3 regions of the Neorhizobium sp. NCHU2750 genome follow, and region 3 is predicted to be linked to each of the others. Evidence: predicted binding sites of a transcription regulator. Region 3 holds the regulator's gene; each other region holds the start of a gene.
What was found. Region 3 encodes LexA, which represses DNA repair genes until DNA is damaged. Its sites were predicted from a motif close to TGTTCNNNNTGTGTTCNG; they were not measured.

Region 1 (3,277 bases), 110 kb from region 3:
GCGGCCCCCCTCGTCCAGCGCGCGCTGGTGCGGGAACAGGCCTTCCTCCCAGCCGGGCAAGAAGACGGTATCGAATTCCAGTCCCTTGGCCGAATGCAGCGTCATGATCGAGACGGCATCCATGTTCTCGTTCTGCTCGGCATCCATGACCAGCGAGACATGTTCGAGGAAGCCGCGCATCGATTCGAAGGCTTCCATCGAGCGGATCAGTTCCTTCAGGTTATCGAGGCGGCCCGGTGCCTCTGCCGACTTGTCGTTCTTCCACATGTCGGTATAGCCCGACTCTTCGAGGATCTGTTCGGCAAGTTCGGTATGTTCGGTGTTTTCAAGCCGTTCCTGCCAGTTCCTGAAACTTTGAATCACGTCGAACAGCGCCTTGCGGGCTTTCGGCTTCAGCTCGTCCGTCTCGATGATATCGGCGGCCGCCTGCAACATCGGGATATCGCGGGCGCGGGCGTAATCATGCAGGTAGCGCACGGTCGTATCGCCAAGGCCGCGCTTCGGCGTGTTGATGATCCGCTCGAAGGCCAGATCGTCGGCCGGCTGGCAGACGAGGCGGAAATAGGCCATGGCATCGCGGATCTCGAGCCGTTCGTAGAATCGCGGGCCGCCGATGACGCGGTAATTCAGGCCGAGCGTGACGAAGCGGTCTTCGAATTCGCGCATCTGGAAGGAGGCGCGGACGAGGATCGCCATATCGTTCAGCGCGTGCTTCTTGCCATCCCCATTGGTATTATCGCCGCGCTGCAGGCGCTCGATCTCCTCGCCGACGGCGCGGGCTTCCTCTTCCGAGTCCCAGGCGGCGTGGACGATGACTTTCTCGTCGTCGGGGTCGACCCGGTCGGTGAACAGCGTCTTGCCGAGCCGGCCTTCGTTATGGGCGATCAGGTGGCCGGCGGCGCCGAGGATGTGTTCGGTGGAGCGGTAGTTGCGCTCCAGCTTGATCACCTTGGCGCCGGGGAAATCCTTCTCGAAGCGGAGGATGTTATCGACTTCCGCACCACGCCAGCCATAGATCGACTGGTCGTCGTCGCCGACGCAGCAGACATTCTGCGGCACGCCCTTTGGGCGCTGGGCGAGGAGGCGCAGCCACATATACTGAGCGGTGTTGGTATCCTGATACTCGTCGACCAGGATGTAGCGGAATTTCTGGTGATATTCCTTCAACAGATCCGGCGTCTTGCGGAAGATCGCGATCGGATGCAGCAGAAGATCGCCGAAATCGCAGGCGTTGAGCGTGCGCAGGCGCGCCTGATAGGCGGCGTAGAGTTCACGGCCCTTGCCGTTGGCGAAGGCGCGGGCATCGCCTTCCGGGATGTCGTGCGGCAGCAGGCCCTTGTTCTTCCAGCCGTCGATCATGCCGGCGAACTGCTTTGCCGGCCAGCGCTTGTCGTCGAGGCCCTCGGCCTGGATCAGCTGCTTGATGAGGCGGACGACGTCATCGGTGTCGAGAATGGTGAAATCGGAGCGCAGGCCGACCAGTTCGGCATGGCGGCGCAGGATTTTTACGCCGATCGAGTGGAAGGTGCCGAGCCAGGGCATGCCTTCGACGGCGCCGCCGACGAGAACGCCGATACGTTCCTTCATCTCGCGGGCCGCCTTGTTGGTGAAGGTGACGGCGAGGATCTGGCTCGGGAAGGCGCGGTTGGTTTCCAGAATATGGGCGATGCGGGTGGTCAGCACGCGGGTCTTGCCGGTGCCGGCGCCGGCCAGGACGAGGACGGGGCCATCCAGCGTTTCGACAGCCTCGCGCTGTTCCGGGTTGAGGCCGGTCAGATAGTCCGGGGCCGGGCGTGCGCCATCGCGCGCCGCCATGGCACGGGCGGCAATGCCCAATCCACCTGTCATAGGCCCACCCGCCATAGGCCCACAGGCTGCCGGGCCGCTCGTGGCCGGCTGCTGGCGGTCCGTGGCCTGCTGCGGCTTGCGGGGCGCGGGTTCCGGCTCTTCGTCGAAGAACGGGATGTCGTCGAAACTGTTACTCATGCGGCCAATGTAGTGATTCGAGGCCGAAAGACCAGATAATGTTCTGGTTTCATTCCGGATCCGGGGCGGAAATCTGTGGCCGGGCGGAGATTTCGGCAGCCTCGGCATGCTCATCCTGACGCGGTTGACCAACCTCCGGGCCCGGTGCGCGGATATGCGCATACCAAAATTCTTGCCTGGAGTTGTACCTTATGGTACATTGAATTCCATTCGGTACATTAAAGGGAGATTTCAATGACGCCGCTTGTGCCCCCGTTCACGGATGAAACCGCAACTCTCAAGGTCCGTCTTGCGGAAGACGGCTGGAACAGCTGCGATCCCGCCAGAGTTTCGCTCGTCTACACACCGGATAGCCAGTGGCGAAACCGCTCGGAATTCGTCACCGGGCGCGAAGAGATCGTCGCGTTCCTGACTCGCAAGTGGAACAGGGAACTGGACTACCGGCTGATCAAGGAATTATGGGCCCACAAGGACAATCGGATCGCCGTTCGGTTTGCTTACGAGTGGCACGACGACAGCCAGAACTGGTTTCGCTCCTATGGCAATGAGAACTGGGAATTCGATGCTGCGGGCCTGATGCAGCGGCGGTTTGCCTGTATCAATGACATGCCGATCAAGGCCACCGAGCGTAAATTTCACTGGCCACGCGGCCGTCGGCCGGATGATCATCCCGGCCTTTCCGATCTTGGCCTGTGAAGCCGATTTTGGCTTGTGAAGCTGGCCCTGGCTTGTGAGGATTGGATTGAAGACACAATATGAACGTGCGGATGTCGTGCCGCTTCTGGCGGAAGTCTTTCGCGAACTCGGCTATGAAGGGACGAGCCTCAACCGCATCACCGAGCGAACGGGGATCGGCAAGGGCAGCCTTTATCATTTCTTTCCCGGCGGAAAGGAGGAGATGGCTGCCGCGGTGCTGGCCGATGTCGACCAATGGTTCGAGCGGGAGATATTCCTGCCATTGGAGAGCGGCGGTTCGGATGAACCGATCGCCCGGATGTGGCTGAATGTGACCCGCTATTTTCGCTCGGGCGGCCGTGTCTGCCTGGTCGGTGCCTTCGCGCTCGACGCCACCCGCGATCGTTTCGCGGCGGCGATCAGGGACTATTTCGCAAGATGGATTGCGGCGCTGGCTGCCGCATTGGAAAGGGAAGGCGCCTCATCTGCGGACGCAAAACGGAGCGCGGAGGATGCCGTCCTCACCATTCAGGGGGCGATCGTCCTGTCCCGGTCGCTCGACGATCCGGAGGTCTTCATCCGGGCAATGGACGCGTGCCGTCATCGCATCGAGGTG
Region 2 (3,277 bases), on a different replicon from region 3:
CCAAGCGTGCGCAGATCGCTGATGACTTTCCCGGGAAGGCGCAGCAACGATATCGGCAGCTTCTCGACGGCGCGGACGGTCTCACCTGAAGGCACTATGACCGTTTCGCGGCTGATGGCACGGGCGCAGGCGTGTGCTGCACCCCAGGTGTCGGCGATCGCGACCCGGGGAGTGAGTTTCCTTGCTAGGAACTGATTGGCGATCTTCGTCACCATCGGCAGCTCTCCGCCCTGCAAGTGATCGGCACCCTCTGTGTCCATGACGATCCCATCGATCCCATCGACCGCGACGATCGGGGAATAAAGCGTCAGCGCCCAGAGGGTGATGCGTTCGAGCGCTGCGGCATCCATAGCAGGATCCGCATCGACCAGCATCAGGCCGCGAAACAGCGCCTGTGCTTTCGCAGCCGGCATGCCGACATGAACGCCGGCTTGTCTGGCGGCTGCGTCGGCCGCCGATACCCAGCGTTTCGAGCCGCTCCTGGCGATCACCGCGATCGCCTGTTCAGGCGGAATGGATGGATCGGCGCGACGAATGCGATCCGTCGGCAGATCCGGAAGATAGATCGAGACAACCCTTGTCATCGCACGCCCTCACGAGAAACTCAGCACATTCACCCGCTTTCACGCGCATCAATTCCAGCAACCATTGGGCCCTCCCCACACCCGGCACTGGCAAATCCTCCGATGGCATCACGCTCACCCGCCACCGCGTGGTCGACGCCGTCGGCTGCCCGAAATCATTGGCCTCTGTCTGCCGCCTCCAACGACGCACAGCCAATGCCATTGTCCCCGTGCGCTCGGCCGCCAGCTGCAGGCGGCGCGAGCTGACCATCGGCAGGCGAACGAGTTCACCGACGACGGCGCCGAGCCCACCAAAGGACAGCCCCTCCTCCATATTGGCGAGCACGTCTTCCTCCTTGTCGGACTCGACGAAGATTATCCGGTCGTGATGCAGTCCGACCTGCGCAAGCGCGGGGAAAAACAGATCTGGTCGCGTCAGACACCACACGATCGGCCCCTTCGTCCGTGCCGCTATGCCGGCTGCAAAAAGAGCAGCGGCCGCACCATCGACGGTGCCCGATCCACCACCGGCAAATTCGTGAAGCGCGCCATGAGCAAGGCCGCCGCCAGGCAGAACCCCATCCATCTCCGGCACGCCAAATGGCAACCAACCGGCTTTTTTCGCCGTGCTGGTTTCGAGCAATGCAATACGCTCCCGCAGATCGCAGATTACCCTTTCGCGGGCAGCAGTCATTGTTCACGGCTCCCTTCAAGGTCGTGTTGGCAGGGCGACTTCATGTCGTGCAAATGTCAATGTTCTGTTTTTGTTCCCATATGAGAAAGGAGTCAAGGCGGCAAAAACGTACGAGTATTGTTCCGAACATTAGAAGTTCGAGATTCTTCATGAGAATCAGGTGAATAGCTGCGACCAAGAAATTTCGCTGGCTTCTGCAGTCTTATCTCCTGATCGGTGAATAGCGGGGACAATATAGGGATAGTCACAGTATTATTAAGGTTTTTCTGATGAACTGGCCGGATGACGAGGCCTCCGAGATCAAAACCCCTCCTTCGCGACACCGAGCCGCCGATCCGCTCAAAGCCGCGCAGGAAGCGTAATCCAGCTCAACCACAGCTCCTCTTCGATCCCATACCTGATCGCGTCGAGCCGGCGCTGGCCCTATTGAAGGCTAAGCCTCCCACCGGAAACGAATGGAGTTGGGAGCTGAAATGGGATGGCTATCGCCTTGCGGTCCATATCGAGCCCCAGCGGATCCGGATCCTTACTCGCGGCGGCCACGACTGGACACATCGGTTTCCGGCCATAGAGCAGGCCGCCCGAGCGCTGGGGCCGGCGACGATGATTATCGATGGGGAAGCCGTCGTGCTCGACGATGAGGGGCGGCCGGATTTCGGGCTGCTGCAGCAATCGCTGGGTGCATTCGGCAAACAAGCTGGCAGGCGCGCCTCCCACGCCGTTCTTTACGCTTTCGATCTTGTTTATCTGGATGGGCACGATCTGCGCGGTGTTGAATACCGTTCGCGCCGACACCTTCTCGAGGACACGATAAACGGCCCAACGAATGAAGCCAGCGCCATTCGGATATCAGAAACATTCGATGCCGAGCCAGCTGTCCTGCTTGAGCATGTCTGCCGCCTCGGCCTGGAAGGCATCGTCGGCAAGCGCCTCGATCAGCCCTATCGTTCGGGCCGGACCGGGGATTGGGTAAAAGTCAAATGCATCCAGAGCGAGGCTTTCTTCATCGTCGGCTATGAGAGGTCCGCATCGTACCCAGCCGGCTTCGGCTCGTTAGCGCTCGCCGCCTACCGCGATGGCGATCTCGTCCACGTCGGAAGCGTCGGCACGGGCTTCAAGGGAGCCGAGATCATCCGGTTGCGGAAGATACTGGACACGCTGCGATGGAAGCGAAAGCAGCCGCCCCTGCCCCATTCCGGAACTGCCGACATTGTCTGGGTCCAGCCTACCCTGATCGCCGAGATCGAGTTTCGCGCCTGGACATCGGACGGGAAACTCCGTCATCCGTCGTACAAGGGCCTGCGGGAACGGCAAGACAATGCCGACGTTTACCAGCTCGACTAGCGAAACAAGCGACATGCGCTAGAGTAGCCGTATTTGGTCGAGCGGAGGGGGTCGCATGTGTAATCTCTATCGGATGGAGGACAAGGACTGGGTTTCAAAATGGGCTCAGGACGCCGAGAGCCTCATCAACCTCATGCCAGCCTATCAAATGAACCCCGATCAGATGGGACCGATTGTCCGCAACACCGCTGATGGGAGGAAACAATTGGCACATGCGCGATGGGGTCTTCCCTCGCCGCGGTTCACCTTGGAAAAGGCCGCCAAAGCCAAGGCCGAAAAACTGAAAGCCAAAGGGAAGCCCGCCGATCTTGAAGAGCTCATCCGCATGGAGGCGGACCGCGGCACGACCAACGTCCGCAAGCTCACCTTCCCACACTGGAAACGATGGTTTGGTGTTGAGCACCGATGCCTCGTCCCGGTCACCAGCTTCGCCGAACCCGATCCCGCCAGCCAGCAATCCGGGGGGAACGTGCCGAACGCCTGGTTTGCACGGGACGAGGAAAAGTCGCTGATGTTCTTCGCCGGCATCCATGTCCCGCAATGGCAGAGCGTCCGCAAGGTGAAGGATGGGCCGACGACCGACGACCTCTATGGGTTTTTGACCACTGATCCCAACAATCTCGTGAAGCCTATCCATGAGAAGGCGATGCCTGTTCTTCTCCTGACCGAAGAGGAG
Region 3 (3,277 bases):
GTGGATGTCGCTCAGAACCGGGAAGCCGAATTCCTTCTTCAGGTCGGCAAAGATCTCCATCGCGTTCTCAAGCCCGATGCCGCGCTTGCCCGACAAGGATGTACGGTTCGCCTTGTCATAGGACGACTTGTAGACAAGCCCGATGCCGAGCTTGGCGCAGAGCTCCGTGAGGTTGCCGGCGATCATGAAGGCGTGATCGCGGCTCTCCATCTGGCAGGGGCCCGCAATCAGCGAAAGCTTGCCGGCATTGGAGAACACAACCTTGTTTGCGCCTTCTCCGACCGAAACCTCAGAATTGGGGGACACTGCCATTTTCATTCCTCGAAACCGAAAAACACGCCTTGGCCGGGCGACGGCGACACAAGCACGCGTCCATCCCGGCGGATGAATGCGACGTCATTAGCAGCAAGGGTGATCTCTGTCACGGCCAGATCGGCGGTGCGGAAGATCACCGCCTGCCCGCAAAGCTCAGCCCCATGCAGCTTGGCGGCAGGCCCGAATTCCTGATGCAGCTGATCTGCGTCCACCACCCGGACCCTGGCATTTTCGCCGGCAAACACCAGCCCGGCCTCCCCTTCCTGCGCAGAAACCGACAGGACGGATTGCAACAGCCTGGCGGAATCGCCGGGCACACCTGAGGAAAGCACGACTTCCTTCAGCCCGGTCACCGCATTGGCATGCACCCTCAGGGACCCCATGTCCTGCGGAAAGGAAACGACGCGCTGACAGGCAAAGGCGAAAAATTCGGACGCACCTTCGAGCGCCGCAAAAGCGAGGCGAAAGCGCCCCTCCCGCTCGTCTCCCTCCGGTGACTTAATGATGCGGGCAAATTCCAGCGGCTCGCCCGCCGAAACCCCACCTTCAACAAAACGCTGGTGATCATCGGAAGCGTCGTCACTAGCGACCACGATCGCCGACAGCCCCTGACGCCCACGCTTGCCGCGAAAGGCAATGTCTCGCTCGACAAACACATTGCCGCGCTTGGCAGCGGTGCCCGCCTTGCGCCGGTCCGCAAGCGCGATCGGCTCCAGATAGGTGCCGTCCTCAAGGAAGATACAGGCATTGGCCGTCCCGAACGGATGCACACCATCAGGCGCAACAGTAAAGCCCAGCCCCGACAGCCGCTCGCGCGCCTGGACCAGATTGCCGACCGGCAAAACGAGATGATCGATTTTCTTAGCAGTCACGCATGTCCCCCAGACTCTGATCCGCCGAAAATAAATTGGTCAGTCCGTCGGGGAGCGCAAGTAGCTTTCTGCCGAGAACGTTATCAGCCATCTCGGAAAGTTATCATATTTTCACGAAAATTTAGGGACTTGCGGAACACATATGGAACATATAGTGTTCGTTCTGCATTTGTTTCAAATCTGAAGGTGCATCAAAATGCTGACCCGGAAGCAACAGGAACTTCTTTTGTTCATTCATGAACGCATGAAGGAGTCCGGCGTTCCACCTTCTTTCGATGAAATGAAGGATGCACTCGATCTCGCATCGAAGTCGGGCATCCACCGCCTGATCACCGCTTTGGAAGAGCGCGGCTTCATCCGAAGGCTGCCGAACCGGGCCCGTGCGCTCGAAGTCATCAAGCTGCCGGAGGCCTATGTGCCGACGCTGCAGCCGAAGCGCGGATTTTCGCCGAGCGTCATCGAGGGCAGCCTCGGCAAGAAACCGCCGGCACCTGCCGCACCCGCGGCCCCGGCCAATGACAGCGCCTCGGCGAGCGTCCCCGTGATGGGCCGCATCGCCGCCGGCGTGCCGATCTCGGCCATCCAGAACAACACCCACGACATTTCCGTTCCGGTCGAAATGCTCGGCGCCGGTGAGCATTATGCGCTCGAGGTCAAGGGCGATTCGATGATCGAGGCCGGCATCCTCGATGGCGATACCGTCATCATCCGCAACGGCAGCACCGCCAATCCCGGCGATATCATCGTTGCCCTTGTCGATGACGAGGAAGCAACGCTGAAGCGTTTCCGCCGCAAGGGTGGATCGATCGCGCTTGAAGCTGCTAATCCCGCCTATGAAACCCGCATCTTCCCGCCTGACCGGGTCAAGGTGCAGGGCAAGCTGGTCGGCCTCATTCGCCGCTATCATTGAAATCAGCAGGATCGGCAAAGCCTTGCTGGTCCTGAAAATCGCCTCCCGCGCCCATGGCGGAAACGTCGACGGACAGGTCGTCTTCGATTGAACTGTTTTGTGAAGGCCTGACCAGCCATGGCGGTAGCGACGCATCATAGATGCCGCGATGCCAGTCATATTGGCGATGAACGGTCCATGGCCGGGCAGAGGCGCTCATTGCCGTTTCGATGATCCATTCGTCGGCGATCGGCGACCCGGCAAAGTCGATCTCGACCGCACCCGTATTGCGTAACGTCCTGCCGCTGAGCAATGGCGTCCCCGAGCGGCACTCGTCGAACCGAGCGCGCGGCGCAACGACGAGCCCCGCGACATCACAGGCCACACCGGTGAAGCGGCTATCCTCGATGACGACGACGATGACACCATCCGGAGACATGATCGCACACCAAGCTTTCGGCTGACATTCGAAGCGGTCCGCGCTCGTGACCTCCATGCGATCCCGCGCACGCTCGATGACGGCTTTCGGCAGGCGGGCAGCGCCAGTTTTCGCCCTGTTCTGCGAAAGGCCTTTGGGGACCTCCTTCGGCATATCCTTATCGCGCCACTCGTCGCGAATGATCGGCGCTTCCGGGTCGGGCAGCCGTCGTGCGCGGCGCCATTGTCCATAGATGAAATCCGGCACCTTCGCCCGGTTGACCGCAATACCGCCCTCCCTGCGAAGTCCCACCAGCGTGCCGTCTTCGGCAATCAGCAGGCTGGACGGCGGTTCCGGCCATGGCTGCAGGAAGAGCCAGAGGGCGACCGCAATCAGCGGCAGGCCGAGATATCTGAGCCGGGTGCGCAACAGCGTCAGAAGCAGCAGGCCTGAAGCGCCGAAGAGCAGAAACGAGGAATGTTGCTGCCCGACGGTAAAGTCGCCTCCCCAGCCCGCTACATGCCTGGCGATGACGATCACCCAGTCCAGGCTTTTGGCCATGACAAAGATGAAGGGCGCATCAAGGCCGAACGGCATCAGTAGCATGGCGATGAGCCCTGCCGGCATGACCAAAAAACTGATGATCGGCATGGAGGCGAGATTGGCCGCAAGCCCATAGGTCGCGATCCGATGAAAATGCTCCACAGAGAACATCGTCGTCGCGAGACTGCCGATCAGCGACGTCATGATGATGCCGGCGACAAACTTCCAGCCTCCGACAAG

Region 1: NCHU2750_RS10590 (ATP-dependent helicase) is a predicted target of LexA. The motif match lies at 2,026-2,043, and genes of this name have one in related genera.
Region 2: NCHU2750_RS28500 (ImuA family protein) is a predicted target of LexA. The motif match lies at 1,318-1,335, and genes of this name have one in related genera.

The regions. Positions count from the first base shown of each region.
Region 1 covers NZ_CP030827.1:2,164,601-2,167,877, reverse strand. The annotation lists gene NCHU2750_RS10590 (ATP-dependent helicase) at 1-1,986, opposite strand, end outside; gene NCHU2750_RS10585 (nuclear transport factor 2 family protein) at 2,221-2,682, shown strand; gene NCHU2750_RS10580 (TetR/AcrR family transcriptional regulator) at 2,729-3,277, shown strand, end outside.
Region 2 covers NZ_CP030831.1:113,636-116,912, reverse strand. The annotation lists gene NCHU2750_RS28505 (Y-family DNA polymerase) at 1-584, opposite strand, end outside; gene NCHU2750_RS28500 (ImuA family protein) at 505-1,257, opposite strand; gene ligD (non-homologous end-joining DNA ligase) at 1,540-2,601, shown strand; gene NCHU2750_RS28490 (SOS response-associated peptidase family protein) at 2,657-3,277, shown strand, end outside.
Region 3 covers NZ_CP030827.1:2,052,106-2,055,382, forward strand. The annotation lists gene kdsA (3-deoxy-8-phosphooctulonate synthase) at 1-312, opposite strand, end outside; gene NCHU2750_RS10105 (VOC family protein) at 315-1,187, opposite strand; gene lexA (transcriptional repressor LexA) at 1,384-2,097, shown strand; gene NCHU2750_RS10115 (ComEC/Rec2 family competence protein) at 2,078-3,277, opposite strand, start outside.